Regions from separate parts of the Saccharopolyspora sp. ASAGF58 genome, predicted to be linked through region 4. Evidence: riboswitches for the same ligand, from Rfam matches in the RefSeq annotation. Region 4 holds a riboswitch; each other region holds the start of a gene.

Region 1 (7,601 bases), 2.2 Mb from region 4:
GATCACGACGACTCGGCGCCCGGTGAGGTCGAGTCCGGCGAGGTAGTGCTTATCGGGTTGTGTGGCCATGTGCGTGTCCGTGTCCGTGACCGTGTCCGGTCGGATCGTCGGGGTGGTGGTGCGGTGTCTGCGGTGCGCCCAATTTGTCCTCGAACCCCGGCAGCAGCACCCGGTAGGCGCAGGTGTCGCAGTTCATCCGGATGTCGCCGTGCAGGGCCTCGTGGTAGCGCTCCACGACGAGATCTACCAGGGCGTCGCAGTCTCCCAGGTATCCGGCGACGCGGACGTCGATGTCCGGCGCGGAGCTCGCGTACTCGCGTGCCTGGTCGACCACGCGCTGCGGAAGCACGCCGTCGAACAGGAAGTACGGGGCGACCACGATCCGCTTCGCCCCGAGCCTGCGAGCCCGTTCCAGCCCACCGGCGACGTCCGGTGGTGCCAGGGAGATGAACGCGGTTTCTACCGTGTCGAAGCCGCAGGTCTCCTGCAAGAGCCGTGAGACCTTGCACACTTCGGCGTTGGCGTCGGGGTCGGTGGAACCGCGGCCGACGAGCACCACGGCGGTGTCGGGCCAGTCGGCGCGCGGCACCACGGCCTCGATCCGTTCGGCGAGCAGTTCCAGGAGGATCGGGTGCGGTCCGAGCGGGCGGCCGAACACGAACGACGTGCCGGGGTGGCGGCGGACTTCGCGTTCCAGCGCGGCCGGGATGTCGCCCTTGCCGTGCCCGGCGGCGACGAGCACGAGCGGCACGGCGGCCATCCGGCGGTGGCCGCGGGCGGTGAGCTCGCTCCAGGCTTCGGTGACCGCGGGGGCGGACAGCTCGATGAACCCGCCTGCGATGTCGACGCCTGCGGCCGACATCCGGGTGCGCAGGCGGTCGAGGAAGGCGTGGAACTCCGTCACACCGCTTTCGTCCACCGTGCCGTGGCCCACGACCAGCAGCGGTTCGGTCACCGGTTACCTCCAGGTTCTGCCCAGTAGAGGAGGGCATTGATCGCGGCGGCGGCGATGGCCGCACCGCCGCGTTCGGTCAGGGTGGTCACGGCCGGTAGGCCGCTGCGCCGCAGCGCGGCCTTGGCGTCGACCGCGCCGACGAAGCCGACCGGGACGCCGACGACGAGCGCCGGGCTGAGCCGGCCGGTCTCGGCGAGGCGGATCAGCTCGAACAGCGCGGTCGGGGCGTTGCCGATGGCCCACACCGCGCCGTCGGGGTGCTCTTCGGCGGCCAGCCGGATGCCCGCGGCGGATCGGGTCAGGCCGGCGGTCGCGGCGAACTCGGCGACACCGGGGCGGTCCAGGCCGATTTCGGCCGGGCGCGCGGTGATCCCGGCCGCGACCATGCGCACGTCGGTGATCAGCGGCGCGCCGTCGAGCAGCGCCGCGCGGCCGGCCCGCAACGCAGTTTCGCCGGCGACGACCTCGCCGGTCCAGCTCGGGTCGGCGGTGGTGTGCACGACGCGCTCGACGACCGCCCTGGCCAGCGGCGGGAAGTGGGCGAAATCGGCCCTGGACCGCATGATCCGGTAGGACTCGGTCTCGATCGGGTGCACGGTGCGGTCGGCTGGAGTGCCACCGCTCTCCCCGGCTGGAGTGCCACCGCTCTCCCCTGCTGGTGCGAAACCGCCGCTCATTCGACTTCGGGCTCCTTCCGGGATTTGAGGTGCCACCACAGCGCCGCCCCGCCCCAGACCGCCAGGAACAGCCCGAGCGTGATGTAGCCGAGCAGTTCGAACTGGTCGCTCACGGCCGCGATCCCGTCCAGGAACGACAACCCGTGCTCCGCCAGCAGTCCACAGAGGACGATGAAGGCGATCACGGCGGCCAGCACGACGGTCAGGGCCGTGGTGGTCACGTTCACCCACAGCCGCCGCAGGGGCCGCGCCAGCGACCAAGTGTAGGCGCGGGACATCAGCATCCCGTCCACGCTGTCCACTGTGCACATTCCGGCGGCGAACAGCAGCGGCAGGCTCAGCACCGCGATGGCGGACTGGTGTTCGGTCGGCGACACCATGGCCAGCACCGTGATCTCGGTGGCCGTCTGCATGCCGAGCCCGAACAACAGCCCGATGCCGAACAGGTGCCAGGAGCGGCCGACGCCGCGCATCCGCCCGCGCAGCAGCCGGGCGAGCAGGCCGCGCCGCCCCAGCACCAGCTCGACCTCGGCCTCGTCGACCGCGCCGCGGCGGGCGCGGCGCAGCAACCGCAGGGCGTCGCGCAGCACCAGCGCGTTGAGCACCGCCAACGAGCTCAGCACGGCGACCACGATCAGGTCCACGACGGTGGCGACCTGCACTCCGGCCTGCTCGGCCCACTGCTGCGCAGCGGGTCCGGCAATGAAGGCGATCGCGGCGGCGAGGAACAGCACGACGCTGGCGTGCCCGAGCGCGAACCACATGCCGGTCGACACCGGTCGGCGGCCGCGCTGCATCAGCAGCCTCGTCGCGTCGTCGATCACCGCGACGTGATCCGCGTCGAACCCGTGGCGCAGGCCGAGCAGGTACGCCGTCGTCCCGGCGGCGGCCAGCCCGCCGACCGCGCTGAACGATTCTTGTTGCAACAGGTAGGCGCTCCAGCCCGCTAGGTGGAGCACTCCGACGGCGGCCAGTACGACCGCTGCTTTCCGGCGCTCGGCGGCGCCCCAACCGGCCTGCGGCCGACTCGCTTCGGTATCCCAAGACATGGGATCTCCGACCTCCTGGGTTTCCCGCCCGAGGGGCTCGGTGTCCGCGCGTCGCGGCGCGACGCGGGGCCGACGCGCAGTCTCCTGACTCCCGGATCGACGCGGTTCCCCTGCCTTCCAGCTGCTGGCAGCCGTGGCAACGAGTGGGGCCCACTCCCCGGTCACAGTGGCGGGACCGTCCCGGATTCGCACCGGGTTCCTGCACTGTCGGCGGCCGTATCTTTCCTTGCCCACCACCCAAGGTCAAACCCCGTGAGGTCGATCACCGATCCGGCCAGCGGATACCCAAATGGGTGAATTCGACTCTTTCGCCGTTCCGGTCGGCCAGCGCATGCTTGGGCTACGGCGACCTTGAGAGCCCGGTTTTCCTGGGCTTATCTGATCAAAAACGGGAGAGATCGAGTAGGCTGCCAGGCGTCGGGATGCTCCCGGCAACGGCCCGTTCAGGACCCAAGGATCACACGTATCAGCCAAGGCTGGTGAACCGTTCGTTCGGGGTCCCTGGCAAAAGATCGGGACGTAGCCATCACCGCAGCTCGCGGAACGATGGCCGATCGGCTGAGACTGCCCAGCCTGGACTCCAGCCGTGCACCAGTGGTACGGCGGAGAGCGAAATGTCCTGCTCGAACAAGTAACAGCAACGAGTAGGAAGCAGGCGACCATGAACGAGACCCACACCATCACGTTGAACCTGCAGGTCGTGGAGGCGGGCGCGAAGACCACCGCCGACGTCGGTTTCACCACTCCGGGCGGTCAGGCGCTGCACGGCCACGGCACGGCGCGGCGCCACCCGGACGACCCGGAGGTACCGCAGATCGGCGACGAGATCGCGATCGCCCGCGCCCTGTTCGAGCTGGCGCACAAGCTACTGGACAACGCGGCGCAGGACATCGGCGACCGCCTGCACCGCCGCGTGCACCTGCCCGCCTGACGCACAGGTGAAGGGCACCTTCGGCGGTCCGGGGGCGCCCTTCACGTCGTCCGCAGCGCGATCACGAGTGCCGCGATCGCGGGTGGCTGGCCCGCGCCGACGCACGTGTTCGTGCCGATCGGCTATGCGCTGCTCGCGGGCAGGTCAGCCCACCGCCTCCTGGATCCGCTTCCAGGCCGCCAGCACGTGACGCCGCTCGGTCTGCGGCGAACCGACCGCGAGCCGCAGCAGCGTCCCGCCGCCCACCTTGGTGTGGGTCAGGTACAGCTCCCCCGACTCGTTCAGCGATTCCATCAGCCGGTGGACCCGATCACCAGCGTCCTCTGTGGATAGTTCGGGGAACAGCGGCCGGAAGCAGACCAGGCCCAGCGGGTGCGGCTCCAGCAGCTCGAAGCGTGGGTCGTCGCGGACCCAGCCAGCGAACTCCTGGGCGAGGCCGACGGTGGTGCGGATGTGCTCGCGCAGCCCTTCCGCGCCGTACCAGCGCAGCACCGACCACAGCTTCAACGCCCGGAACCGGCGACCCAGCGGCACCTGCCAGTCCCGGTAGTCGATCACCTCACCGGACGCGGTCGCCGGGTTGCGCAGGTACTCGGGCAGGATCGACAGCGCGTCGATCATGGGCCGCCGGTCGGCCATCCACAGCAGGCTGCAGTCGAAGTTGGTCAACAGCCACTTGTGCGCGTTGGTGCAGTAGGAATCGGCGAACTCGGCGACGCCGTCGTTGATCCAGCGCAGCTCCGGGCACACCGCGGCAACACCCGCGTACGCCGCGTCCACGTGCAGCCAGACCCCACGCGCCCGGCACACGTCGCCGACCTCACGGACCGGATCGATCGCGGTCGTCGAGGTGGTGCCGATCGTCGCGCACACGAGTGTGGGCACCGCGCCGGCGGCGAGGTCCTCGGCGATCAGGGCGTCGAGGTGCTTCGGGTCCATGCCGAGCGAGTCCGGGTCGACGTCGACGATCCGGACGTTGTCCGCGCCGATGCCGACCATCCGCGCCGCGCGCTCCAGGGACGAATGGGTGTGCGTGGAGACATAGAGCATGTGGCGCCGGGTGATGCCCCGGCTCGCGACCTGGCCGTCGCTGACCCGCTGCAACGCCGCTAGGCAGGCGACCAGCGCAGCGCTGGAGGCGGAGTCCTGGATCACCCCGCCGCCGACGGCATCGGTCCGGAAGTGCTCGGGAAGGCCCAGCAGCTCGGCCATCCAGTCCACGACCACAGTCTCCAGCTCGGTGCACGCGGGACTGGTCGCCCAGACCATGCCCTGCACGCCGAGCCCGCTGGAGAGCAGGTCACCGAGGATCGACGGGCCGGTGGCGTTGGCCGGGAAGTAGGCGAAGAAGTTCGGGTGCTGCCAGTGCGTCACGCCCGGCATCAGCACCGCGTCGAGGTCGCTCAGCACCCGCTCGAACGGCTCGCCCTGCTCGGGCGGATGCGCCGGGAGCTGCGACCGGACCTCACCGGGCCGCACCTGCGACCGAACCGGATGCTTCTCGACACCGGCGTAGTAGTCGGCGATCCAGTCGACGACCTGCCGACCGAACGCCCGGAACTCCTCCGGCGACATGTGGCCACTCATCACAGCCAGCTAAGCACGCCCCCGCACCCGAAGCCAGGGACGAAGAAGCCGCGGCAGAGGAGGGCGAATCATCCGTCTTGGCTCAGTCTTCCTGCTCCGATTCGGACAACCGCCCGACACGCGCGTCGGTCGGGAGGCCATAGTGGCCCGCCGCCTCGGACACCCGGACCTTTTCGTCCAGCCCTGCCGCTTCAGCCAACCCTGCCACGCGGGCACGTCGAGCGCGCTCGCGGTACGCCAACAGGTCGTCCAGCCGAATCCGGCGATGGCGGCCCGGCTGTTCGAAAGCGATCTCGCCTAAACGAACCAACGAACGCGATCAGCGGAGCAGGTCGATGGCATCCGCCGGGCAGATCTCGACGCATTCCCCGCAGGCCGTGCAGCGGTCCGCCAGGACCACCGGGCGGCCCCGGGCCGGGCGGAGGGCGTGCACCGGGCAGGTCAGGAGGCAGGCCCCGCACGCCGTGCAGGCCGTCGAGATCACCAGCGGGTCAGCGGGCATCCGCCGCCATCCACCGGTAGCCCCGGGGCGTCACCATCCGACCACCGACCACGCTGGACTGCGAGGAGCCGACGAGCACCGTGGTGAACATGTCCACCTCGGCCGGGTCGAATTCGCCGATCGGGGCGCACCACACCCGCTGCCCGGCACGGCTGGCCTGGCGGACCGCGCCGACCGGCGTGGTCACCGGGCGGTGCTCCGCCAGGATCTCCAGGGCCCGGCCGAGCTGCCAGTGCCGCTGCCCCGAACGCGGGTTGTAGAAGCACACCACTAGGTCGCCCTCGGCCGCCGCCCGGACGCGTCGCTCGATGATCTCCCACGGCGTGTGCAGGTCGGACAGGCTGATCAGCGCGTGGTCGTGGCCCAGCGGCGCGCCCAGCAGCGCGGACGCCGCCAGCGCCGCCGTCACCCCCGGCACGCCGACGACCTCGATGTCGACGCCGGCCTTCTCCAGCGCCGGGCTGGCCATCGCGTACACCCCGGCGTCACCGGAGCCGATCAGCGCCACCGCGCGCCCCGCCCGGGCCAGCTCCACCGCCTCGGCGGCGCGGGCCTCCTCGGCGCCGAGCCCGGTGGCGCGCACCTCGGTGCCGGGGCGCAGCAGGTGCCGCACCTGGTCGAGGTACTGGTCCAGACCGACGACCACGGAGGCGCGGCGCAGCTCGACGTCGGCGCGCGGGGCTCGCAGGTCGGGCGCGCCCGGGCCGATGCCGATGATGGCCAGTCGACCGCGCGGCCGGATGCGGGCGGCGGCGACGGTCACGTTGTCGCCCTTGATCTTCGGCACCACCAGCTCGACGGGCGCCCCGGCGCCCAGCCGGGCGGCCGCGTGCAGCGCGGATGCCTCCGCGACGGAGGGCGTGCCGACCTCGGCGCGCACCACCTCGCTGGGGTTGGGCACCTCGACACCGGCCAGCGCGCCCGCCGGATAGGTCAGCAGCGACAGCTCCTCGCCGCCGGCGGAGTGCCAGAAGCTCAGGTCCTGCACGGCTTCGAGGATGCCGTCCTCGTCGGCCTTCAGGTCGACGCTGGCCACCGCACGGATCGCCCTCGGGTCCAGGCCGTGCTCGCGGTCCAGCCGGGCGACCGTCTCGGTTACCGCCGTCCGCGAGACGCCCCGCGCAGACCCGATGCCGACGACCAGCGTGCGCGGGATGAGCCGCAGCGTCCGCTCCTCGTCCTGCGTCGGCCGCCGGTCGTCGATCACGACCGTCCACAGTGGCGCTTCGGCGTCGGTGGCGACGTTGCGCGGCAGGGCGGGAAGCGGGAAGCCGTGCGGGTTGACCAGGCGTACCGGCCAGCCATCCAGGATCGCGACGCCGCAGGCCGCCAGGTCACCGTCCACGCTGGCGTCGAGCTGGTCGACGAGTTCGTCCAGCGGGGTGGTGCCGATGCTGTCGGTGGCGGTGGTGACCACCGGGGTGCAGCCGAGCACATCGGCGACCTGCTCGGCGAGCGCGTTCGCGCCTCCGGCGTGGCCACCGGCCAGGGAGATGGCGAAGCGGCGCGCCTCGTCGACGCAGACCACACCGGGATCGGTGTGCTTGTCCCGCAGCAGCGGCGCGACCAGCCGCACTGCGGCGCCGCTGGCCAGGAAGAACACCGCCGCGTCCAGGTGGTCCCAGAGCCGGCGCACGGCGGGGCCGATCGGCCCGTCGGCGACGACCGCGTCCGGCCCCAGCCGTCCGGCCAGTTCGGCGGCCGCCCGCCGTCCCGCCGCGGTCACCGCGAACAGACCGATCACTGCTGCTCCCCTACCTCGTCGATGTTCCTCGCGCGGACGCCGTCAGCCGCCGTTGTCCGGGCAGCGTCGCGCCAGGCCGAATCCCGATTCCCGGGAACCTTCTCGCCGCGTTCGGGTTCCGCGTTCAGTTCTGCCCGGCAGTTTAGGGGTAACCGC
Region 2 (7,601 bases), 3.1 Mb from region 4:
TCGATGACCCGGGTTTCGAAGAAGTTCTTCTCCTTCTTCAGGTCCATGGCCTCCGACATCCACGGGAAGGGGTTGTCGGCTTCCGGGAAGACCGGTTCCAGGCCGAGCTGGGCGCAGCGCCGGTTGGTGATGAAGTGCATGTACTGGGCGCAGAGGCCGGCGTTGATGCCGAGGATGCCGCGGGGCATCGTGTCGCGACCGTAGGCGATTTCCAGCTCACAGGCTTCGGTGAGCATCTGCCGGATCTCGGCCTGGAATTCCTCGGTCCACAGGTGCGGGTTTTCCAGCTTGATCTGGTTGATGCAGTCGATGCCGAAGTTCAGGTGGATCGATTCGTCACGCAGGATGTACTGGTACTGCTCGGCGATGCCGACCATCTTGTTCCGCCGGCCCAGCGCGAGGATCTGCGCGAACCCGGTGTAGAACCACATGCCTTCGAAGATCACGTAGAAGGCGACGAGGTCGCGGAGGAAGGCCTGGTCGGTTTCGGTGCTGCCGGTGGTGAAGTCCGGGTCTTCCAGGCTGCGCGTGTACTGCAGCGCCCAGGCGTCCTTATCGGCGATCGACGGGATCTCCCGGTACATGTTGAACAGCTCGCCCTCGTCGAGGCCGAGGCTTTCACAGATGTACTGGAAGGTGTGGGTGTGCACGGCCTCCTCGAAGGCCTGCCGCAGCAGGTACTGGCGGCATTCGGGGTTGGTGATGTGCCGGTAGACGGCGAGGACGATGTTGTTGGCCACCAGGGATTCGGCGGTGGCGAAGAAGCCGAGGTTGCGTTTGAGCAGCAGGCGTTCGTCGTCGCTGAGGCCGTCGGTGGACTTCCACAGCGCGATGTCGGCCTGCATCGAGATCTCGGTGGGCATCCAGTGGTTGTTGCAGCCCGCGAGGTACTTCTCCCAGGCCCACCCGTACTTGAGGGGGAGCAGTTGGTTGACGTCGGCACGGGCGTTGATCATCGCCTTGTCTCCGACGTCGACGCGCCCACCGGCGCGGTCGATCTCGCCGAGCCCGGCGGCCGAGGATGGGGACTGCAGGGACGTCATGCTGTGTTGCTCCAAGGGAAATCGCGCAGGTCGAGTCCGCGCGTCGAACAGGACTTGACTGGGACCCGGCCTCGGGGTGCCGCAATTTCAATGGAAATCGGCGATTCGATTTCCATTGAAATTGCGGCGTGACCCGGGTGGGGTGTTACTGGCAGGCTTCGCAGTCGGGGTCTTCGACCGAGCAAGCAGCGCCGGTGGCGGTCGGCGCCGTCGGGACGGCGTTGAGCTTGCCGTCGGTGCCGCGCAGGGTGCTCTTCTCCACGTGGGTCGCGCTCGTGGAGCGCAGGTAGTACGTGGTCTTGAGGCCCTTCCGCCAGGCGAGGCGGTAGAGCTCGTCGAGCGTTCGGCCGCTGGGCCGGGAGACGTAGAGGTTCAGCGACTGCGCCTGGTCGATCCATTTCTGCCGGCGTGCCGCCGCCTCCACCAGCCAGCGCGGCTCGATCTCGAACGCGGTGGCGTAGAGCTCCTTGAACTGCTGTGGGATCCGCTCGATCGGCAGCAGGCTGCCGTCGTGGAACTTGAGGTCGGCGATCATCGCCTCGTCCCACAGCCCGGCCTGCTTCAGGTCGGCGACCAGGTGCGGGTTGACCACGGTGAAGTCGCCGGACATGTTCGCCTTGACGTACAGGTTGCGGTAGACCGGCTCGATGGACTGGTTCACGCCGCAGATGTTGGAGATCGTGGCGGTCGGGGCGATGGCCATCACGTTGGAGTTGCGCATCCCGACGGTGCGCACCCGCTCACGCAGCGCCTCCCAGTCCAGGGTGGACGAGCGGTCCAGGTCGACGTCGCCGCCGCGGGCGTCGGCGAGCAGGTCGAGCGAGTCGATGGGCAGGACTCCCTGGTTCCACAGCGATCCGTCGAAGGACTCGTACCGACCCCGATCGGCCGCGAGCTCGCTGGACGCGGCGATCGCGTGGTAGCTGATCTGCTCCATGCTGCGGTCGGCGAACTCGACGGCGGCCTCCGACGAAACCGGGATGCGCTGCGCGAACAGCGCGTCCGCGAAGCCCATGAGGCCCAGCCCGATCGGCCGGTGCCGCAGGTTGGACCGGCGTGCCTCGGGGATCGTGTAGAAGTTGATGTCGATGACGTTGTCCAGCATTCGCACGGCGGTGCGCGTGGTGCGCTCCAGCTTCGCGGCGTCGATGCCGTCGGCGTCGACGTGCCGGGCCAGGTTGATCGACCCGAGGTTGCACACCGCCACCTCGTCGGTGCTGGTGTTCAGGGTGATCTCGGTGCACAGGTTGGAGGAGTGCACGACCCCGCTGTGCTGCTGCGGCGACCGCAGGTTGCACGGGTCCTTGAAGGTGATCCAGGGGTGGCCGGTCTCGAAGAGCATCGTCAGCATCCGCCGCCACAGCTCCACCGCGCGCACCCGGCGGAACACGCGGATCTCGCCGCGGTCGGCGGCCTGCTCGTAGGCGCGGTAGCGCTCGGCGAACGCCTTGCCGTAGAGGTCGTGCAGGTCAGGCGTCTCATCCGGGGAGAACAGCGTCCACTGCTCATCGGCCTCGACGCGGCGCAGGAACTCGTCGGGCACCCAGTTCGCGGTGTTCATGTCGTGGGTGCGGCGGCGGTCGTCGCCGGTGTTCTTGCGCAGGTCGAGGAACTCCTCGACGTCGATGTGCCAGGTCTCCAGGTATGCGCACACCGCGCCCTTGCGCCGGCCGCCCTGGTTGACCGCCACGGCGGTGTCGTTGGCGATCTTCAGGAATGGCACCACACCCTGGGACTTGCCGTTGGTGCCGTTGATGTGGGCGCCGATGCCACGCACCGGCGTCCAGTCGTTGCCCAGTCCGCCCGCGTACTTCGACAGCCGCGCGTTGTTGCTGATGGAGTGGAAGATCCCGGACAGGTCGTCGTCCACAGTGGTCAGGAAGCAGGAGGACAGCTGCGGCCGGGTGGTGCCGGCGTTGAACAGGGTCGGGGTCGAGCACATGAAGTCGAACGTCGACAGCAGGTGGTAGAACTCGATCGCCCGCGCCTCGCGGTCGTCCTCGCGCAGCGCCAGGCCCATCGCGACCCGCATGAAGAACGCCTGCGGCAGCTCGAAGCGGGCGCCGTCTTCGTGCAGGAAGTAGCGGTCGTAGAGAGTCTGCAGGCCGAGAAAGCCGAAGGTCAGGTCGCGTTCCGGCACCAGGGCGCGGCCCAGCCGGTCGAGGTCGAAGGAGCCCAGTTCCGGGTCGAGCCGCTCCAGCTCGACACCGCGGCGCACGTAGTCGGCGAAGTACGCCGGGTAGTGGTCGCGCATCTGCTCCTGGTCGGCCTCCTGCGGCTCGCCCAGGAAGCTCAGCGCCTCGCGGCGCATCCGGTCCAGCAAGAGGCGGGCCGTGACCTGCGAATAGTTCGGCTCGGTCTCGATGAGCGTGCGTGCCGCCATGACCTGGGCCAGCGAGAGCTCGTCGTCGCTGATACCGGCGTAGCCGGTGCGCCGCACCTCTTCGAGCACGGCATCGGCCGACACGCCGGGCAGTCCGGCGCAGGCGTGGTGGACCACAGTGGACACGCGGGTCCAGTCGTTGAGTGTCGCCGTCACGGGCTCTCTCCCTCGCGAGCTCGGCGGACCACGACGGCGCGCGAGGAGACACGGCGGCAGGAGCCGCTGGTCGTCCACGCGGACCCGCCCTCGAAGTCCCGGACAGCACGCTTCGCAGCGTGCACCGGCGGCAGGTCTTCGGACTCACGGGCGGCCTACTGGTCGTGGCTTCCCAGGCTGCTCGCCCAGTGCTCTACCCGCTGCCGTCAGGCAGCCGGGTCACGACGTTCGTTCCCGTTCACCGCTGCGGGGCAGTCCCGGATTCGCACCGGGTTCCCTCTTGCCTCACCGGACGCCTCCGGTGAACCACCAGCGAGCGACACACTACATGTTGGGTTCGGGGAGTGATCGGATGGGCAGATAACGGAGTGTCGTGGTCCTGGTCGACAGTGCGGGCGAGGTGGTCGAGACTTGGCGGCCGGAGGTCGGCGAAAAGGGGTAGCGGTGGACGAGGCGAAACTCCTGTCGTTGGTTTCGGAGTTGACAGCGGCAGAGAAGGCGCGGTTGCTGACCGGTGCCGACCTCTGGACCCTGCACCCGATGCCGAAGATCGGGCTGCGGTCGTTGGTGCTCTCCGACGGGCCGAACGGGGTGCGCGGCACGGCATGGGACGAGCGCGACACGTCGTTGCTGTTCCCGGTGGCGTCCGCGCTGGCGGCGACCTGGGATCGGGCGGCGGCGCGCACCGCGGGTGAGGTGTTCGGCGACGAGGCGCGCCGCAGGGGTGTGCACGTGGTGCTGGCGCCGACGATCAACGTGCACCGAAGTCCTTTCGGGGGCAGGAATTTCGAGAACTTCTCGGAGGATCCGCTGCTGATCGCCGAGATCGGTGCCGAGGTCGTCGCGGGCATCCAGTCGCGCGGGGTGGCCGCGACTCCGAAGCACTACGTCGCCAACGACAGCGAAACCGAGCGGCTGAGCTACGACGCGGTGGTCGACGAGCAGGCGCTGCGCGAGATCTACCTCAAGCCGTTCGAGCGGATCGTGGCGAAGGCTTCGCCGTGGGCGATGATGGCCGCCTACAACTCGGTGAACGGGCGCACGATGACCGAGAATTCCGCTCTGGTGAACGATGTCCTCAAGGGCGAGTGGGCGTGGGACGGGATGCTCATGTCGGACTGGTTTGCCACCCGCTCGCTGGAGGCGGCGGCGCTCGGCGGCCTCGACCTGGCCATGCCCGGCCCGAAAAGCCCGTGGAGCGACGGGAAACTCGCAGCGGCCGTGGCGCGGCGCAAGGTCCCGGAAGAAGTTCTCGACGACAAGGTCCTGCGGGTGCTGCGGTTGGCCGATCGGGTAGGTGCTTTCGAAGATTCCGAACCCGGCGGCGGGCCTTCGGGGGAGGCCAGGCCGGTCATCCGGCGGCTCGCGACGCAGGGATTCGTGTTGTTGCGCAACGAGATCGTCGATGATGCGCCGCTGCTGCCGATCGGCCCGATGGTCGCCAAGGTCGCGGTGATCGGTGAGAACGCCACCATCCCGGTGGTGCAGGGAGGCGGGTCGTCGCACGTTAGCCCGCCGCACGTGGTGACTCCGCTGGATGGATTGCGCGCGGCGCTGCCCGACGCGGATGTGGTTTACCAGCGCGGTGTGCGGCATCGGCGGTTGCTGGACGTGATCCCGCGCGAGGAGGTTGCTGACCCGGCCGGCGAGGGCACCGGTATCCGGGTCGAATACCTCGGTGACAAGGGAGAAGTCCTCGACAGCGAGCTGCGCGGAACCGAGCGGCTGATGTGGCTCGGCGGCCTGCCGCCCGGGGCGAAGGCGTTGCGGTTGCAGGGGAAGCTCCAACTCGATCTCGGCGAGCACGTGTTCGGGGTGAACGGCACCGGGCGCTTCCGCGTCGAGCTCTCCGGCCGGGAGGTGCTGGCTGCGGACGTGGTGCGCACCAACGGGATCGACGACCCGCTGGGCGGCATGCTGGAACCGCCCGAGCAGCGGTTCAACGTCGTGCTCGTCGAGTCGGACTTGGACGCCGACGGCCGGGCAAACATGACCGTCGAGTTCACCCCGCAGCGCCCCGACGCGCTGGTGGCGGTCGGGATCGGGCACCGAGCGCAGGAGTGGGACGACGCGAGCGAACTCGCCGCCGCGCTGGCGATCGCCCGCGACTCCGACGTCGCGGTCGTCGTGGTTGGCACCAACGACGAGGTCGAGACCGAGGGCCGCGATCGCGTCTCGCTGGACCTGCCGGGCGCCCAGAACGAGCTGGTACGCAAGGTTGCCGCGGTGAACCCGAACACGGTCGTGGTGGTCAACGCCGGGTCGCCGGTGCTGATGCCCTGGGCGTCCGACGTCCGCGCGGTGCTGTGGACGTGGTTCGGCAGCCAGGAGTACGGGGACGCGCTGGCCGACGTGCTGCTGGGCCGGGCAGAACCCGGCGGCAGGTTGCCGACCACCTTCCCGGCCGAACTGGGCGACGTCCCGGTGCCGCTGCCCGGCGTGCAGCCGGTGGACGGCGAACTGCACTACACCGAGGGAACCCTGGTCGGCTACCGCGCTTACCAGGATCGGGGCGTCAATCCGGCGTTCCACTTCGGACACGGGCTCGGGTACACGGCCTGGGAGTACCTGGCGGCCGTCGCCGAAGGCGAGGTCGTGCGGGTGAAGCTTCGCAACACCGGCGACCGAGCGGGACGCGAGGTCGTGCAGGTGTACACGGCGGAGCCGTTGCGGCTGGCGGGGTTCGCCGTCGCCGAGGCCGAGGCGGGAGCCGAGGTGTCGGTGGTGGTGGACGTCGAGCCGGGCGGTGAGTTCGCGGTGGGGCGCAGCGCCGGGGACCTGCGGATTCGCGCAGCGAAGAGCCCGTGAGTCCGGCGGACCCACGGGCTCTTCGCTCGGTCACTGCTGCGGGAAGGCCTTCTGCAGGTCGTCCAGGACCAGGTTGGCCGCGATGGGGCCGAGGCCGAGGAACCAGGTGTCGTCGTGCACCTCGACGGCCTTGCCGTTCTTCACGACGCCGAGCGTCGTCCACTGCACGGAGTTGACCACGTCGGCCAGCTGCTGCTTGGCGCTTTCGCCGTAGGCGGCGTAGAACAGCTGGTCGCCGTCGGCCTGGGAGATCTGCTCGCGGCTGATCTTGGTGAAGGTCTGGTCGGTCTGCTGGTTGTCGGGGCGGCCGAAGCCCGCGTCGGCCAGGATCGTGCCGATGAACGAGTCCTTGCCGTACAGGCGGATGTCGCCGGGGATGAACCGCAGCATGCTGATCTTGCGGGCGGCGGGGTCGCCGGCCTGCTTACCGATGTCGGCGGCGCGTTGCTGGTAGGCGTCGAGGATCTGCTGTGCCTCGGCCTTCTTGCCCAGCGCATCGGCGTCGAGCAGGAAGTTCTGCTTCCAGGTCTTGCCGACCTTCTCGGCGAACACCGTCGGCGCGATCTTGCTCAGCGCGTCGTAGTTCTGGTCGTCGCGCACCTTGCTGGAGAGGATCAGGTCGGGCTTGAGCGCGGCGATCTTCTCCAGGTTCGGCGAGCCGATGGTGCCGACGATCTCGATGTTGCCGGCCTTCTCGGCCAGGTACGGCTGCAGGGCCTTGTTGGCGTCCGGCAGCACGGTGCCGACGGGCTTGATTCCCAGCGCCAGCACCGCGTCGAGCTCCCCGGTGTCGAGCACGACGACGCGCTGCGGGTTGGCGGCGATCTTGGTCTGCCCCTTGGCGTGCGTGACGATTCGCTCGTCGCCCTGGGGCGCGGCGGGCTGCTCGGGAGTCGACGAGCCGCACGCGGCGACGGTGCCGAGCGCGAGCATTGCGGTAACGGCCGCGAGCAGTCGACGGGGACGGAACATGGTGCTCCCTGCATTTTTGGTTGGCTCAAAAGTTTGGTAAGCCTAACCTGGCCGGGGGATGGAAACCAGCTTTGAGAGGGTTGTCACGGGTGAGCGGCCGCGAAGGTGATCATGACGTGGTAGAGGGGCGGACATGGAGTCGTTGATCCCGCGGGAGCGCGCCGAGATAGCGCCGGGTGCGGTGCACCTGCCCGACTGGCTCGACCTCGGCCAGCAGCGCGAACTGGTCGTCGCGTGCC
Region 3 (7,601 bases), 2.3 Mb from region 4:
TGCCGGTTGCTCGACCCGGTGGCCATCAGCCGGAGCACACCCAGCTCGCGTTCGGTCAGTTCCGGTGCGGTGGAGCGGTTGTACATCGAGTGCACCATCGTCGCGGCCGAGCGCGAGTCGAACGCGCACTCCTTGCGGGCCACCGCGCGGATCGCGCGGACCAGCTCGGTGGTGTCGACGTCCTTGACCACGTAACCACAGGCAGTGCGGTGCACGGCGTCGACAACGAGCTTCTCGTCCAGGAACGTCGTCAGCACCAGGCCCCCGAGACCCTCGTGCTCCCCGGTCAACCGCTCACAGGGCCAGGCCCTCAGTGTCCTCACCCGAGGACAGGGGAACTAGGAGTCTTCAGGTGCGGCGGGCGTGAGAGAGCTGTCTGGCTCTGCCGTCGTTGCGTGCTCACCCGTTCCCATTCGGTACGTTGGCTGCATGTCCGAGCAGGAGGCCTGGCACACGCGGATCGTCCCGCAAAGCCCGCACGCCCAGCTGCAAGCCACGCAGACGCTCATCAGCATGGAACGGTGGCGCAACGTCGCACCCGAGCGACTGGTCCCCGAGCTTGAAGTCTTCTTCTCAGCGGGCTGGTGTGTCGATGCGCTGGTCCAGGCACTGCACGATCGCCCCGACGGGTCACCACAGAAGCAGGTCAGCACCGCCAAGCGCACCGACCTGGTGCGGTACCTGCTCAACCAGTGGCGCGACAGCCAGGGCATACCGGTGGCGCCGCCGGTGGAGGCCGGCGAAGGCACCGGCGCGGTAGCGACGACCTCGAGCGAACAGCAGCGGGACGAAACCCGGTCCCGGGTACACCACCAGTGGCCGCGAACGGTCCCGCCGGAGACCTGGGACCAGGTGGCCGCAGCGGTCAAACGGCTCCGCGCGGCGATGCGGTGGCTCGACGAGCAGATCAGCGACACCGAGCTGCGGGAGCTGACCGCACCGTTCTTCCGGGCCGGCTGGAGCGTGAACTGTCTGCTGCACGCGCTGAAAGTCTCGGGCAGAACGCACCGGGCGGCCCCATTCGAGCCGGATCCCCGGAAAGCTCTCGGCGAGGCACTGCAGGCCCGGCTGGCGACCTGGACCTACACCAGCAACCACCTGCCGAAACGCCCACCCATCCCGGTTCTGTCCTATGAGGAATGGGACGCACGGCAAGCCGCGCTCGGTGCCTACGACGTGCGGGAAAAACGCAAGTCGGCATCACAGGTACAGCTGGAAGCCCTGCAGCAGGCCCGTGCCACCGACGCGCGACGGCGCGCTCATCGAGCGCTGGAACGGTTGAACGAGATCCGGGCCGAGTCCAAAGCCGAGCAGTCCTTGGACGCGCTGTACGAGATCGGGCCGGCGGCACCACGGCTCCGCGGCGAGGACGGCCCCGTGCGCGCAACCCAAAAGGCCATTTTGCACGAGCGGTTGATCGAGGGTGTCGAGTTCCTGACCGCCACCGACGCCGGGTTGATCCAGTGGCTGCGGTCGCTGGTGGAGATGGAGCCCGAGGCCATCGGGCCCGAAGCGGCGCAGGTGACCCGGGCCCGGCTGCGGGACTCGCGGACGATGGCAGCGCTGGCCGCCCTGAAGCACTACGGCGGCGTCGGCGGACACGAGTTCAGCGGCACCACATTGGCCATGGCGCAGTACGTGGCCAGCGGCGCCGACCTCGAAGCCAGCCAAGAAGTCTCAGACCTGTGGCGGGTGCTGCGCAAAGCCATCCGGGCCCACGACCAGCGCAGGCGAACCAGCAAGCCAACAGCAGCAGGTGCTCAACAGCACGTTCGCGGCGGCCCCATCCGCAAGGCCTTCACCCGCCCGTAGCACCTGGGGTGAGCCCAACGCCTCAGCTGGCCGGGTCCGGTTCGGTATGAGTGACTCCGCCCGCTGCTGGTGCGCCACCGATTCCAGGCGGCGGCGCTCCAACGCCGACACCGACCTGGCATCGGCCGCAGGTTCGTCGGGCATGCGGTGCTCCCGGTCGGCAGCACCGGCTGGCCGGGAACCTCGATTGCCGAGTCAGCGGGAATACGGGGCGCGGTACAGGATCGGACGCAGAACTGGCAGCGATGGAAGCTACCGCTTGGCGCGGCCACGGTGCCACACGCGAGAAGCCGCATGGCTGATGAATCACGGCGCCTGAAATGGCGACAGAAATGGCTTCCCTAGCAGGCCACCGGTCGTAGCGACCCGGTCCAGCACACATTGCGGTCATCATCGCGGCCCTGCAGGACGTGCGGCCTGCGTGCACCGCAAAGTTCGGCGATAGCTGTCGCTCTCGCCCGTGGCGACGGCTTCCGGGGCCCGCGGGATCACGCGTGTGTGGCCGTGCCGGTGAATCGGATGTGCGGTGGGCCTTCCGGATTCGGCTTGGTGATGGCGCATTCCACGCCGTAGACCGTTCGGACCAGGTCCTCGGTGAGGACTTCGGCGGGGCTGCCCGCCGCTACGACCGCACCGCGCTGGAGGACGACCAGCCCGTCGCAGAAGGTTGCGGCCAGGTTCAGGTCGTGCAGCGCCACTACCGCTGTCACCGGCAGTCGGCGGACCAATTCCAGGAGCGCGAACTGGTGGGCGATGTCGAGGTGGTTGGTCGGCTCGTCCAACAGCAGTTCCGTTGGCTGCTGCGCGAGCGCGCGGGCGATCTGGACGCGTTGGCGTTCGCCGCCGGAAAGGGTGTGCCAACGCCGGTCGGCCAGCGCTTCGAGGTCAGCGTGCATGAGTGCCCGACGCACTGCCTCCGCGTCGGTGTCCCGTGCGGTGCCCCACGAACTGCGGTGCGGCGTGCGACCGAGGGAAACCACTTCGGTGACGGTGATGTCGAGCTCGGTGGTGGATTCCTGGTCGACCAGGGCGATCCGGCGGGCGAGGGCGCGGCGGCCGATGCCCGTGATGTCCACGTCGTCGACGAGGACCCTCCCCGAGGACGGTTGGCGCAGACCGGCGAGCAACCGCAGCAGCGAGGACTTCCCAGATCCGTTGGGGCCCAGCAATCCGAGGGTCGAGCCGGGTTCGACCTCAACGCGTATCCCGTTCACGATTGCCGCGCCACCGCGTGACCACGACACGTCCAGGGCGCGCAGGCTCATGGCATGCCTCTCCTCCGGATCAACAGGAACGCGAAGGCGGGCACTCCGACCAGCGCCGTGACGACACCGACGGGCACTTCCTGCGGCGCGGCCACGGTTCCGGCCAGTGCATCGACCCAGACCAGCAGGACCGCGCCGAGCACTGCGGTGGTCGGCAGCAGGGCGCGGTGTCGGGTACCTACCAGGAACCGGGCGGCTTGCGGGAGCACGAGCCCGACGAAACCGATAGCACCCGAGGTGGCCACCAGCGTCGCGGTCAGCAGCGCGGTTCCCACCAGCAGCAGCCCGCGAACTCGCGCCACCGAGATGCCCAGCGAAGCGGCGGAATCGCGACCGAAGGCGAACGCGTCGAGCGAGCCGGCCTGCGACTGGCAGAGCAACAGCCCCACCGCGCAAACGATGCCGGCCAGCGCGACGTCGTCCCACCGCGCTCCGGCGAGCGAACCGAGGAGCCAGAACAGCACGCCCTGGGTCTGCTGGGCGTCGGCGGAGGTCATCACGATGTAGGAGGTCAGCGCCGAGAACAGCTGGCTGCCGGCGACACCGGCGAGGATCACCCGGCTGGTCCCGCCGCCTGCCAACGCCGACAGCCCCATCACGAGCGCGAACGCGACCATGGCACCGCCGAACGCCCCGGCAGCCAGCCCGATCGTCCCGGCACCGACCCCGAGCACCGCGATCGCCACCGCGCCGGTGGACGCTCCCGCCGAAATCCCCAGCAGGAAGGGATCCGCCAGCGGATTCCGCAACATCGACTGCAGGACCGCCCCGCACACGCCCAGCCCCGCGCCACAGATCGCGGCCAGCAGCGCCCGCGGCAGGCGCAACTCCCACACGATTCCCTGCGTGATCCGGGAAACGCCGGTGGTGCCCAGTCCCAGCTTGGCGCGGACCACTTCGGCGACCTCTGCGACCGAGATGTCGGCAGGCCCGATGGTGATCACGAAGGCGATCGACACCACGAGCACCGGCAGGGCGCCGCCGACCAGCCAGGCGGCGCGGACCTGACGCACCACTACCGCTCCACGGCGACGAGCTTGTCGGCGAGCGCCTCGATCCCGTCCACGGTTCGCATGCTGGTGTTCAACGCGGTGCCGGACATGGGGATCCAGTTCTCGCCGCGCACGACGTCCAATTGGGACACTGCGGGATCGGTGCGCAGAAAGTTGATCTTGGACTGGAGGCCGTCGCCTTCCTGATCCCGGGTGAGGTCGCCCAGCACGAGCAGCGTCGGGTTGCGGCTGAGTACGTCCTCCCAACCGACCTGCGGCCACATCGACGCGACGTCGTCGTAGGCGTTGCGCACTCCCAGCGCGCGCGTCATGATCCCCGGGGATCCGGTTCTACCTGCCACGTAAGGCGCTTCGGTTCGCGCGAACCAGAACAGCACCGATTGCTCTTGCCGGGAGGGCAGATCCGCGACACGCGCCTGCGCAGCAGCGACCCGTGCGCACATGTCGGCGACCAGCGCCGCACCGCGGTCCTGCACCCCGAAGATCGTGGCGATCTCTTGGACCTCGCGGTAGATGTCCGCCAGTTCGGTCGGCTCGCCCAGCGGCGCTTCCTCCGGGAGGCAGTTGCTGGGCGAGAGGTAGGTTGGTACGCCCAGCTCTTCGAAGCGTTCGCGGGAGGCGACCATCGAGTCGGTGAAGACCGCTTGGTAGGCGCCGAGGACGATGTCCGGCTCAGTCGCGAGCACGCTCTCGAACGACGGGGCGTTCTCCGCCAGCCGGGGCACCTGCTCGTTCGCGGCGGCGAGGTGCGGTGCGACTGGGTCGGTCCAGGTCGCGGTGCCGACCATCCGGTCCTGCAACCCCAGGGAGAGCATGATCTCGGTCGTGCTCTGGTTGAGGCTGACAGCTCGTTGCGGCGGCGCTTCGACGACGACGTCCTGACCGCAGTTGCGCATCGAGACGGGTTCGCCACCGGCGCGCTCGTCGGCCGGGGGCGCCGAACAGCCGCAGAGGGCAATGGCCAGCACGCCTGCGAACAGGGTCTGGTGCCCTGGCCGAGACGCGCGAAACCGCGCGGGGAACAGCATCGTCCGCATCCTTAGCTCGGGCTCGTACGCGGAGCCGCCAATTCGCCGACCGGTTGGCGCGCTGGACCTGCGCCGACCGGGAACCAGCAGGTCTTCGGGCTCGGGTTCTGCTGGACGGAGAACCTTCCCAGGCGGGTGCCCAGTGGTCCGGCCCGCTCGTGGGCCGCCCCGTCCATCACCCCTACCGCTGCGCGTCAGCTCCGGATTCCGACCGGATTCCCTGACCCGTACACCGGGTACGACTGATTCGCTCACACCCTAACCGCCCGACGTTGCGCGACCGATGTGAGAGATCTCGCACGGTCGCGCCGCGTGCGGCTGCCGTGGTGCCGAGCGTCGGGCGTGTTTCCCGGGCGATCGGATATACCTCCATCCACATGGTGGCGCCGCCCGCGAACGCGTTCTGCCCCGGCGAGTTCCGCGACGGTGGGCAATTCCGTGCCAGAGCAGCTGGGCGACCTCCTCGAACGAGCATCGGGTGGCCAGGTCCTCGACCGGGTGGCCGCGGTAGGTCAGCCAGTTGCTGTCCGGGTTGACCATGGAGATGTAATCCCGGCGACGACCCCGGGCAGTCCCTTGTGGACCTTCTTGCTGCAGGTGGGCATGATTGTCCCCGCTGCGGAATTCGGAACGGTCGAATGATTCGGGGTTTATCCGGGAAAGGGTTCTGGAGGGGGAAGGTCCTGCATCCGGTCGACCAGATCGCGCCGCCGCGCTCGGCGATGGTGGCCAAGCCGGTCTCCGCGGCGTGCATTGCCAGCCGCAGCAGGGTGCGGGTTGCTGCTCCAGCGTCATGTCCGCCGAGCGGGCCAACCGGCTGCTCCAGGGGAGCTAACCCGTCGCGTTCTCCCACGAATGTCGAGTCGGTTTGCCTAGTGTCGGCGGGACCGACATCAGGCGTCCGCTGGCCGGGGGTGTCGATGCCGAGGGCGACCAGCCCTCTGGGGCTGTGCGGTGCGAGCGGCTCGCGATGTCGGCCGGACGCGGGGTGCTGCCAGGGGCCCCGCGTCGAAACCCGACCGACGGGAGTGTGCTTGATGATCAACCGACGATGGCGCGGGGCGGTCGCCACGATCGCCGCCGCGGGGCTCGCCCTCAGCGCACCGGCGACGGTGCAGGCGTCCGGACTGGACGGTCGTGAGATCGGGCCGGCCGCGGAACAGAAGACGATGCTGCTGGTGCACGGCTACAACCCGGATCCCCCCACCAACTGCAACGGGTCGACCTGGGACAAAGCCCTCGAATACTACCAGGAAGCGGGCGGCCGGGATCGTTCCTCGATGCGGACGATCGGCTACTACGAGGGCGACCGGGCATTCTGCGATGACGTGATCGGCGACGGTCAGGCCGACCGCGAGCGGCCCATCCAGGAAATCGCCAAGGACTTCGCCAACTACATCTACGCGGAGTACACCAGCAAGGGTGAGGAGGTCGACATCGTCGCGCACTCGATGGGCGGCCTGATCACCCGCGTCGCGGTGCTCGGCACCCGCGAGGGCTGGAGCGGCTTCCCACCCAGAGTGGCGGTGGAGGACATAGTCACGCTCGGCACCCCGCACCAGGGGCTGATCAACGGGTGCCGCAATCCCGATGCGGATCCCGACGACAAGTGCACCCGGCAGTGGAACCAAATGACCCCGGCGGGCGAAGGCGGGTCGGGTTTCATCGACAAGCTGCACGAGTCCGCGCCCGGCCGCAACGACCGCGGCTTGGACGATCCGTGGGCCGCCGGGATCGACTGGAGCCTCGTCAGCTCGCTGGAAGACGAAACCGTGTCGTACTACTCCGGCATCGACAAGGGCTACTTCGCGCACCAGAAGTACGGTTACGACGAGGATCTGAACGACAACGGCGTCGACGAATGCTCGGACCCGAACGTCAGCCACGCCAACCTCCGGCAGCTGACCGGTGCGGGCGGTTACTGCCTCCGCTACTGGCACCACGGGGCGGACGGCGGCCCCTACACCACCGAGAACGGCTGGTCCCCACTGAAGGTGGCCTTCAAGGCAGTCACCTACAAGGGCGACGACCTACCGCGATGACGACCGACCGCGGTGACGACCGACCGCGGTTACAACCGACCGTGGTGCGGGCCCGATTTCCGCACCACGGTCACACTCCCGCTGCGGCCTGGATCGCATCGTTGCGATGCACGCCCGTTGGCTCACCGGTACGACGATCAGGCCTGAACACTCGGATTTGACCGGTCAGCGGTGCGGCGGGAGCTGGCCCGAGCCAGCCCGCCAAGGACCATGGCGACCAGCCCCAGCACCAGGGCCAGGTAGCCCCCGACGATTCCATTGCCGGTGCCGGGGCCGCCGTCGGCGGTGACCGCCACCAGCCCGCCGTTGACCACGGCGATCAGCCCCGCCACCAGGGCCACGATGGCCCCCCTTTTCCCGGTGCCGTTGCCGATACGACCCGCGGACCGAGCCCGAGCCAGCCCGCCGATGACCACGCCAACCCCCGCCAGTAGCGCCGCC
Region 4 (7,601 bases):
ATTGGCAGCCCCGGCGCGATTTCCCTGAGCAAGGGAGAGGTGCCCTGCCCCTCAAGAATCCACTGTGGAGCACTCAGCTCCGGGGCAGCGGGATGTCCGCGCGCTCGCTGCGCCGCGGTCCGTGCTCGACGTAGTCGGCGGCGAACCGCATGCCCTCCTGGTACGCCTCGACCCGCGCGCGGCCGATCTCGGCCTCGATCTGCTCGGGGTGCAGTTCCTCGGCCAGCGAACGCACCTCCGTCAGCCGGTGGCGGGTCTCCTCATCCATGCCGGTTCCGCCTTTCCTCGTCGGTTCCCCAGATCCTCGCGGCTCCCGCCGAGTTCTGCACGATCAGGCGACCTCCGATGGCGACTGAACACGGAACGCCACTGCCACGGTCACGCGACGTGCGCACTATGGCCACCATCACGGCTCTCTCCCCTCCCCGCCATTTCGCGCAGTAACCGGCGCAGTAACCGGCGCGGTCACCGGTCGTTGACCCGGAAGTGCTGGCCTCACCAGCCTGCTCGTCGGCATCACCACGCAATCGGGCACCCGTGAAGGAACCCCGCCCGGCACGGCGGAGCGGAGCTCCGCGGTGCCGCCGGCGGTGTCAGCCGACGTAGACGTCTTCGACGTAGCGACCGTCGGCCCACGAGTCCTGTTCGGACTCGCGGGCCGTCTTGTCCGGCCGCGGCCGGTCAGCCCGTCGTCGCCGAGTCGACCTTTTCCAGCAGTTCCAGCAGGGTTTGCCGCTGTTCGGCGGTGAGCGGGGAAAACAGCTGCGCCGCCGCGCGGGCGCGGATGTCGGCCAGCCGCTTGCACATCTTCCGGCCTTCCCCGGTCAGTTCCAGCAGGGTGGAGCGGCGATTTCCGGGATCGACCTCGCGCCGCAGCAAGCCCACGTCCTCGAGGGCGTCGACGATCGGCGTCACCGCTCGCGGCACCACGTGCAGCAGTTCCGCCAGCTCCGCCATGCGCGGCGGCGTCTCACACCTGCCGAGCACGGACAGCGCACGCGCCTGCGCCGGGGTCAGCCCGAGATCCCCGGCACCGCGCCGCTGCAGGACGTGCGCGGACTTGGCGAGCCGCAGGAATAGCCCGCCGAGACGTTCTTCTTCACCACCGGCATCCACCCGGCCAGTTTAACAGAGTGACAGTAATAGTGAGCTATGGTAAATATGAAGGCGTCTCCGCATCTGCCATCACTGGAGCCGCCTATGTCAGCGCCCGAGAAAACCACTCCCCCACCCGCGCAGCTCCGCCGCATCGGCGGCCTCTTCCGCCCACACCGGAGCATGCTCCTGGTCGTCGCGCTGCTGGTCGCCGCGTCGTCCCTGGTCTCCGTCGCGTCGCCGTTCCTGCTGCGCGAGGTCCTCGACGTCGCCATCCCGCGGCAACGGCTCGGCCTGCTGACCGCACTTGTGCTCGGCATGATCGGCGTGGCCGTCGCGACCAGCGTGTTCAACGTCGCGCAGACGTACCTGTCCACCAAGGTCGGGCAGAGCGTGATGCACGGCCTGCGTTCCACGGTCTACGCCCGGCTGCAACGCATGTCGCTGGCGTTCTTCACCCGCACCCGAACCGGCGAGATCCAATCCCGCATCGCCAACGACATCGGCGGCATGCAGGCCACCGTCACGTCCACCGCCACCTCGCTGGTCTCCAACCTCACCACCGTGGTGGCCACCGTGATTGCGATGGTCGCGTTGGACTGGCGGCTGACGATCGCGTCGGTGGCCCTACTGCCGGTGTTCGTGTGGGTCAGCCGCCGGATCGGCCGGGAACGCAAGAGGATCACCGCGAAGCGGCAGCGTCAACTCGCATCGATGTCCGCCGGCGTGCAGGAATCCCTTTCCGTCAACGGAATCCTGCTGGGTCGCACAATGGGCCGGGCGCAATCTCTCACCGATGCTTTCGCCGCCGAGTCGGCCGAGCTGGCCCGGCTCGAAGTCAGTTCCAGCATGGCGGGCCGGTGGCGGATGTCGAGCATCCAGATCGTGATGACCGCGCTGCCCGCGCTGATTTACTGGGCGGCCGGCGTCACCAGCACCTTCGGCGTCCCGCTGATCACCTTGGGCACGCTGGTCGCCTTCGTAACCTTGCAGCAGGCCCTGTTCCGGCCGACGCTGTCGCTGCTGTCCACTGGTGTGGACGTGCAGAGCTCGCTGGCGCTGTTCGGCCGCATCTTCGAATACCTCGACCTGCCGATCGACATCGACGAACCGGAACGGCCGGAGCGGCTGTCGCCGATCGAGGGCGAAGTGCGGTTCGCGAACGTGTCGTTCGCCTACTCTCCCGAGAGCACCGACGGAACCCTCACCGGAATCGACGTGACCGTGCCGGCCGGCACCAGCCTCGCCGTGGTCGGCGAAACCGGGTCCGGAAAAACAACGCTCAGCTACCTGGTGCCGCGCCTCTACGACGTCACCGACGGGCAGGTGCGCATCGACGGTGTCGACGTGCGCGAGCTCGGCTTCGACACGCTCGCCGCCGCGGTCGGCGTCGTCTCCCAGGAGCCTTACCTGCTGCACGCCTCGGTGGCCGAGAACCTACGCTTCGCCAAGCCCGACGCCACCGACGAACAACTGGTCGCCGCGGCGAAGGCGGCGAAGATCCACGACCACATCGCCGAGCTGCCGGACGGCTACGACACCTTGGTCGGCGAGCGCGGATACAGGTTCTCCGGCGGGGAGAAGCAGCGGCTCGCGATCGCCCGCACGATCCTGCGCGACCCGCCGATCCTGATCCTCGACGAGGCCACCAGCGCCTTGGACACCCGGACCGAACGCGCGGTGCAGAAAGCTCTCGACGAGCTGTCCTCGGGCCGGACCACGATCACGATCGCGCACCGGTTGTCGACCGTGCGCCACGCGGACCAGATCGTGGTGCTCGACGGCGGCCAGATCGTGGAGCGCGGCACGCACGACGAACTGCTGGCCGCCGACGGCCGCTACGCGGCACTGGTCCGACGCGACGACCAACTCCCATCCGCCGCGTGAACACCTGACCGGAGTCCTGTTCGACGCACGCGCCGCCCGCGGGTCCGCCGTCAGCGCAGCTCGGCGATGGCCCCGACCATGTGTTTCAGCGCCGCCTCGACCTCGGCGTAGCCGCGGGTCTTCAGCCCGCAGTCGGGATTGACCCACAACCGCTCCGCCGGAACGGCCGCGAGCGCGGCCCGCAACAGATCCACGACCTCGGCGGTCTCGGGCACGCGCGGCGAGTGGATGTCGTAAACGCCGGGCCCGACGCCGCGACCGAAGCCGACCGCGTTGAGGTCTGCCAGCACCTCCATCCGCGAGCGGGCGGCCTCGATGCTGGTGACGTCGGCGTCCAGCGCCACGATCGCGTTGATCACATCGCCGAACTCCGAATAGCACAGGGGGTGTGGATCTGGGTGGACTCGGCGACGCCGCAGGTCGCCAGCCGGAACGACGTCACCGCCCAGTCCAGGTAGTCAGCGTGCTGTGCCGAGCGCAGGGGCAGCAGTTCGCGCAAGGCGGGCTCGTCGACCTGGACGACCCGGATGCCGGCGGCTTCCAGGTCGTTCACCTCGTCCCGGATGGCCAGCGCGACTTGCTTCGCGGTGTCCGCCAGCGGCTGGTCGTCGCGGACGAACGACCACGCCAGGATCGTCACCGGGCCGGTGAGCATGCCCTTGACCGGTTTCTCGGTCAACCGCTGGGCGTGACTCGTCCACTCGACAGTGATCGGTTTCGGGCGGGCAACGTCGCCGAAGAGGATCGGCGGCCGCACGCACCGCGATCCGTACGACTGCACCCAGCCGTTGTCGGTGCTGGCGAAGCCGTTCAGGTTCTCGGCGAAATACTGCACCATGTCGTTGCGCTCGGGTTCGCCGTGCACCAGGACGTCGAGCCCGATCTCCTCCTGCAGCCGGATGACGCGCTCGATCTCGTCCCGCATCCGCTGCCGGTAGGTCGCCTGGTCGATGCGGCCGGAGCGCAACGCGGCGCGCGCCTTGCGGACGTCCGTGGTCTGCGGGAACGAACCGATCGTCGTGGTCGGCAATGCGGGCAGGCGCAAGGACTTCTGCTGGGCGGCGCGCCTCGCCTCGTAGTCGCTGCGCTGCGAGTACTCCGGCCGCAGAGCCTGCAGCCGCGCCCGGACGCGGTGGTTGCGGACCCGGTCCGCGCTGGCGCGGTCGGCAATCGCGGCTCGTGCCTCGGCCAGCTCACCAGCCACCGCGTCGCGGCCCTCGCTCAGCGCACGGCCGAGGACGACCACCTCGCGAACCTTCTGCGCGGCGAACGCCAACCAGGACTTCACCTGCGGATCGATGGCGGCTTCCGCCGCGACGTCGTAGGGCACGTGGAGCAACGAGCACGACGTGCTGACCGCTACCTCGTCGGCCGAGCCGAGCAGCGTGGCTGCGGTTGCAAGCGCCTTGTCCAGATCGGTGCGCCAGACGTTGCGCCCGTCGACGAGCCCGGCGACCAGGGTTTTGCCGCTCAGGCCCCGAACCGTCGACACCGAAGCCACTGTGGACTTCCCGGCGACGAGATCGACGGCGAGCGCCTCGACCGGGCTGGACGCCAGCGCGCCCAGAGCCTCGCCGAGATCACCGAAGTAGCCCGCGACCAGCAGGTTCGGGCGCTCCTCCAGTTCACCGAGCCGCTGGTACGCGGCGCGCAGCGCATCGAGCTCGTCCGGCGTGCGGTCCGCAGCGAACGCTGGCTCGTCCAGCTGCACCCACTCCACACCGGCCCGGCGCAGTTCGCCCAGCAGCTCCGCGTAAGCATCGAGCAGCCCGTCGAGCCGATCCAGCGGCCGGAACGACTCGGGGGCCCCGTCGGCGGCTTTGGCCAGCAGCAGGAAGGTGAGCGGGCCGACCAGCACCGGTCGGGTGGTCACGCCCTCCGCCGCGGCCTCCCGGTACTGCTCCACCGGCGTGCGGTCGGCCAGCGAGAACCGCGTGTCCGGACCGATCTCGGGCACCAGGTAGTGGTAGTTGGTGTCGAACCACTTCGTCATCTCCAGCGGCGGCGCGGATTCCACCCCGCGCGCCATCGCGAAGTAGGTGTCCAGCGGACCCAACCCGAGCCCGGCGAAGCGCGGCGGGACCGCGCCGAAGGTGACCGCGGTGTCCAACACCTGGTCGTAGAACGAGAACGTGTTGCCCGGCACCGAATCCAGGCCCGCGTCCCGCAGCGCGCGCCACGCGTCGACGCGCAGTTCCCGCGCGACCGCACGCAGTTCCGCCTCGTCGATGCGGGACGACCAGTAGCGCTCCAACGCGCGCTTGAGTTCCCGGTTGGGGCCGATCCTGGGATAGCCGAGTACGGTAGATCCGATCTTGCTGGTCAACGCCCTCTCCTCGCGAGCTCGACGACGGATGCCCCGAGGTCTGGGAAGGCGCAGGCGAACCGGCAACGCCGCGCGGCGCGAACCGGTCGTCCGCCAGGTCCTCCCGCGAGACCCCGGACCGCGCGCACCACCGGGTGCGCGCACCGGTGGCAGGTCTTCGGACTCGCGGGCACGTCCCGGCCGACGCCGGGGTTCCTACTGGCCGTCGCTTCCCAGGCACGCATGCCCAGTGCTGTGCCCGGTCTCGGACCGGGGACGGCGTTCGTTCCCACTCACCGCTGCGGGGCAGTCCCGGATTCGCACCGGATTCCCTCTTGCCTCGCCCGCCCGCGGCCACGACTCCCGTCGCGATCCGGGTGGACGAACCACCAGCACAACGGAGGCTACCGACTGGGCAGCCGTTGGCAAGGGCCCGGGGCATGCGCGGACCGTGCCGGACGACCACCGCGCATCCGGTGACTTCCGTGGTGAACACGCCCTTCCGGCTCGCCCTCGCGCCGTCGGTGAGAGGCTCGTCACGTGGGGTCGCGACGCCCGAGCCGCGGGCCGGCGCGGCGCGCGACCGGCGGGGCCCCCGGGCGGGTGACGATCGCGGCGTGGGCCGGATCCGCATCTCACGTTCCGACGGGCCGGGCCGTCTACGGGGAGTGAAAGTGAAACCGTTCGAGCAGATCGTTGACGAGTACGGCCCGATGGTGCTGCGAGTGTGCCGGGCCGTGCTCGGACCGGCCGACGCCGAGGACGCCTGGTCCGAGACGTTCCTGGCCGCGCTGCGCGCCTACCCGGAGCTCGCCGAAGACGCGAACGTGGAGGCCTGGCTGGTCACGATCGCCCACCGCAAGGCGGTCGACGTCACCCGGGCGACGGCACGCCGACCGGTGATGGTCGAGCGCGTGCCTGAGCGGCCCAGCACCACGGGCCGCCCGGAGGACTGGGACGGAGACCTGTGGGCGGCGCTGAGCGCGCTGCCCACCAAGCAGCGCATGGCGGTGGCCTACCACTACCTGGCCGACCTGCCCTACGCCGAGATCGCCGCGATCCTCGGCGGCAGCACCGATGCCGCCCGCCGGGCCGCGGCGGACGGCATAAAGACACTGCGCACGACGTACAGACATGCCACGAGCGTGGGAGGGGAAGCGCGATGATGACGATCCACGAAAACGACGACAGGCACCTGTTCGACGCGCTCCCGGCGATCGACTTCGACGCCAGCAAGCGGCTGCACATCGAGCTGGTGAACGCGGCCAAGCGGGAAGGGCTGCTCGACGTCGCCTACCGCACGATGGACACTCCGGTCGGCGAGCTGCTGCTGGCCGGTACCGAACGCGGCCTGGTGCGGGTCGCCTTCGCCCGTCAGGGGCACGACAAAGTCCTGGCGTCGCTGGCCGCGACGATCAGCCCGCGCATCCTGCGGGCACCGGACCGGCTGGACGAGGTCGCCCGGCAGATCGAGCAGTACTTCTCCGGGCGGCGGCGCACCTTCGACCTGCCGCTGGACTGGCGCCTCTCGCGCGGGTTCCGGCTCAACGTGCTGTCGCACCTGCCCGACATCGCCTACGGCCGAACCGCCAGCTACGCCGAGGTCGCCACGGTCGCAGGGAGCCCGAGGGCGGTGCGCGCGGTGGGTAGCGCGTGCGCGACGAACCCGCTGCCGGTCGTGGTGCCGTGCCACCGCGTCGTGCGCTCGGACGGCACTTCGGGCGGATACGTCGGCGGCGTGGAGGCCAAAGCAATCCTGCTGAACCTGGAGGCAGCATGAGCACGCTGGTGGAGCAGCGCTCCCGCGCCCAGTCCCGGGGCACCGCAACGCTGATCCCGCAGGGGCACGGCCTGGCGTTCACCACTCGCGACCGGCCGGTGCGCTCGGCGCGCGGCTGGTCCGCGTCTCCGGTGCGGCATGGGGTCTCGCCGGTGCGTTCCGGACGGCGCCACACGCTGGGGCTGGTCTTCCACGACGCGACCTGATGACCTACACGCTGCTCGGGGCCGACGGGCGACCGTACGTAAGCGCCGCGCCAGGTCGCCTCGGCGGATACCGGCGCGGCAGGATCTACGGGCGGCTCGACTGCCCGTCCGCGCTGCGCGCGATCGCCGACGGAGGCTACATGGCGCACCGGGTGTTCTTCGCGGACGAGGCCACCGCACGTGCGGCCGGCTACCGGCCCTGCGCGGTGTGCCTGCCCGATCGGTACCGGGAGTGGAAGAACGGCCCGCACGATCGGCACCGCCTTCGCCACCGAGGACCTGATCGCCCTCGGCGAGTGGGAACCTTCGACGGGCTGCGCGGCGCAAC

What was found. A riboswitch is a leader RNA that binds a small molecule or an ion and turns the genes downstream of it on or off. The one in region 4 is predicted to bind cobalamin.
Region 1: it holds a riboswitch for cobalamin, as region 4 does, so the genes downstream of both, FDZ84_RS04720 (HoxN/HupN/NixA family nickel/cobalt transporter) here and metE (5-methyltetrahydropteroyltriglutamate--homocysteine S-methyltransferase) in region 4, are expected to answer to the same signal.
Region 2: it holds a riboswitch for cobalamin, as region 4 does, so the genes downstream of both, FDZ84_RS18020 (ribonucleoside-diphosphate reductase subunit alpha) here and metE (5-methyltetrahydropteroyltriglutamate--homocysteine S-methyltransferase) in region 4, are expected to answer to the same signal.
Region 3: it holds a riboswitch for cobalamin, as region 4 does, so the genes downstream of both, FDZ84_RS22125 (ABC transporter substrate-binding protein) here and metE (5-methyltetrahydropteroyltriglutamate--homocysteine S-methyltransferase) in region 4, are expected to answer to the same signal.

The regions. Positions count from the first base shown of each region.
Region 1 is NZ_CP040605.1:1,059,871-1,067,471, forward strand. Features, by position in the region: gene cobA (uroporphyrinogen-III C-methyltransferase) at 1-69, opposite strand, end outside; gene FDZ84_RS04710 (sirohydrochlorin chelatase) at 50-955, opposite strand; gene FDZ84_RS04715 (precorrin-8X methylmutase) at 952-1,632, opposite strand; gene FDZ84_RS04720 (HoxN/HupN/NixA family nickel/cobalt transporter) at 1,629-2,681, opposite strand; cobalamin riboswitch at 2,759-2,883, opposite strand; gene FDZ84_RS04725 (DUF1876 domain-containing protein) at 3,343-3,612, shown strand; gene FDZ84_RS04730 (pyridoxal-dependent decarboxylase) at 3,757-5,187, opposite strand; gene FDZ84_RS39925 (hypothetical protein) at 5,282-5,407, opposite strand; gene FDZ84_RS04735 (DUF362 domain-containing protein) at 5,519-5,701, opposite strand; gene cobJ (precorrin-3B C(17)-methyltransferase) at 5,691-7,445, opposite strand.
Region 2 is NZ_CP040605.1:3,765,510-3,773,110, forward strand. Features, by position in the region: gene FDZ84_RS18015 (ribonucleotide-diphosphate reductase subunit beta) at 1-1,043, opposite strand, end outside; gene FDZ84_RS18020 (ribonucleoside-diphosphate reductase subunit alpha) at 1,189-3,582, opposite strand; cobalamin riboswitch at 3,694-3,908, opposite strand; gene FDZ84_RS18025 (glycoside hydrolase family 3 protein) at 4,027-6,390, shown strand; gene FDZ84_RS18030 (ABC transporter substrate-binding protein) at 6,421-7,362, opposite strand; gene FDZ84_RS18035 (alpha-ketoglutarate-dependent dioxygenase AlkB) at 7,496-7,601, shown strand, end outside.
Region 3 is NZ_CP040605.1:4,609,873-4,617,473, reverse strand. Features, by position in the region: gene FDZ84_RS22145 (LuxR C-terminal-related transcriptional regulator) at 1-290, opposite strand, end outside; gene FDZ84_RS22140 (hypothetical protein) at 430-1,812, shown strand; gene FDZ84_RS22135 (ABC transporter ATP-binding protein) at 2,301-3,077, opposite strand; gene FDZ84_RS22130 (iron ABC transporter permease) at 3,074-4,090, opposite strand; gene FDZ84_RS22125 (ABC transporter substrate-binding protein) at 4,093-5,118, opposite strand; cobalamin riboswitch at 5,186-5,380, opposite strand; gene FDZ84_RS22120 (citrate/2-methylcitrate synthase) at 5,377-5,658, opposite strand; gene FDZ84_RS22115 (triacylglycerol lipase) at 6,156-7,160, shown strand; gene FDZ84_RS22110 (DUF6223 family protein) at 7,298-7,601, opposite strand, start outside.
Region 4 is NZ_CP040605.1:6,876,865-6,884,465, forward strand. Features, by position in the region: gene FDZ84_RS32345 (hypothetical protein) at 74-268, opposite strand; gene FDZ84_RS32350 (MarR family winged helix-turn-helix transcriptional regulator) at 682-1,116, opposite strand; gene FDZ84_RS32355 (ABC transporter ATP-binding protein) at 1,201-2,982, shown strand; partial or broken gene metE (5-methyltetrahydropteroyltriglutamate--homocysteine S-methyltransferase) at 3,033-5,308, opposite strand; cobalamin riboswitch at 5,460-5,624, opposite strand; gene FDZ84_RS32365 (RNA polymerase sigma factor) at 5,956-6,453, shown strand; gene FDZ84_RS32370 (methylated-DNA--[protein]-cysteine S-methyltransferase) at 6,450-7,067, shown strand; partial or broken gene FDZ84_RS32375 (2OG-Fe(II) oxygenase) at 7,058-7,273, shown strand; gene FDZ84_RS32380 (Ada metal-binding domain-containing protein) at 7,273-7,601, shown strand, end outside.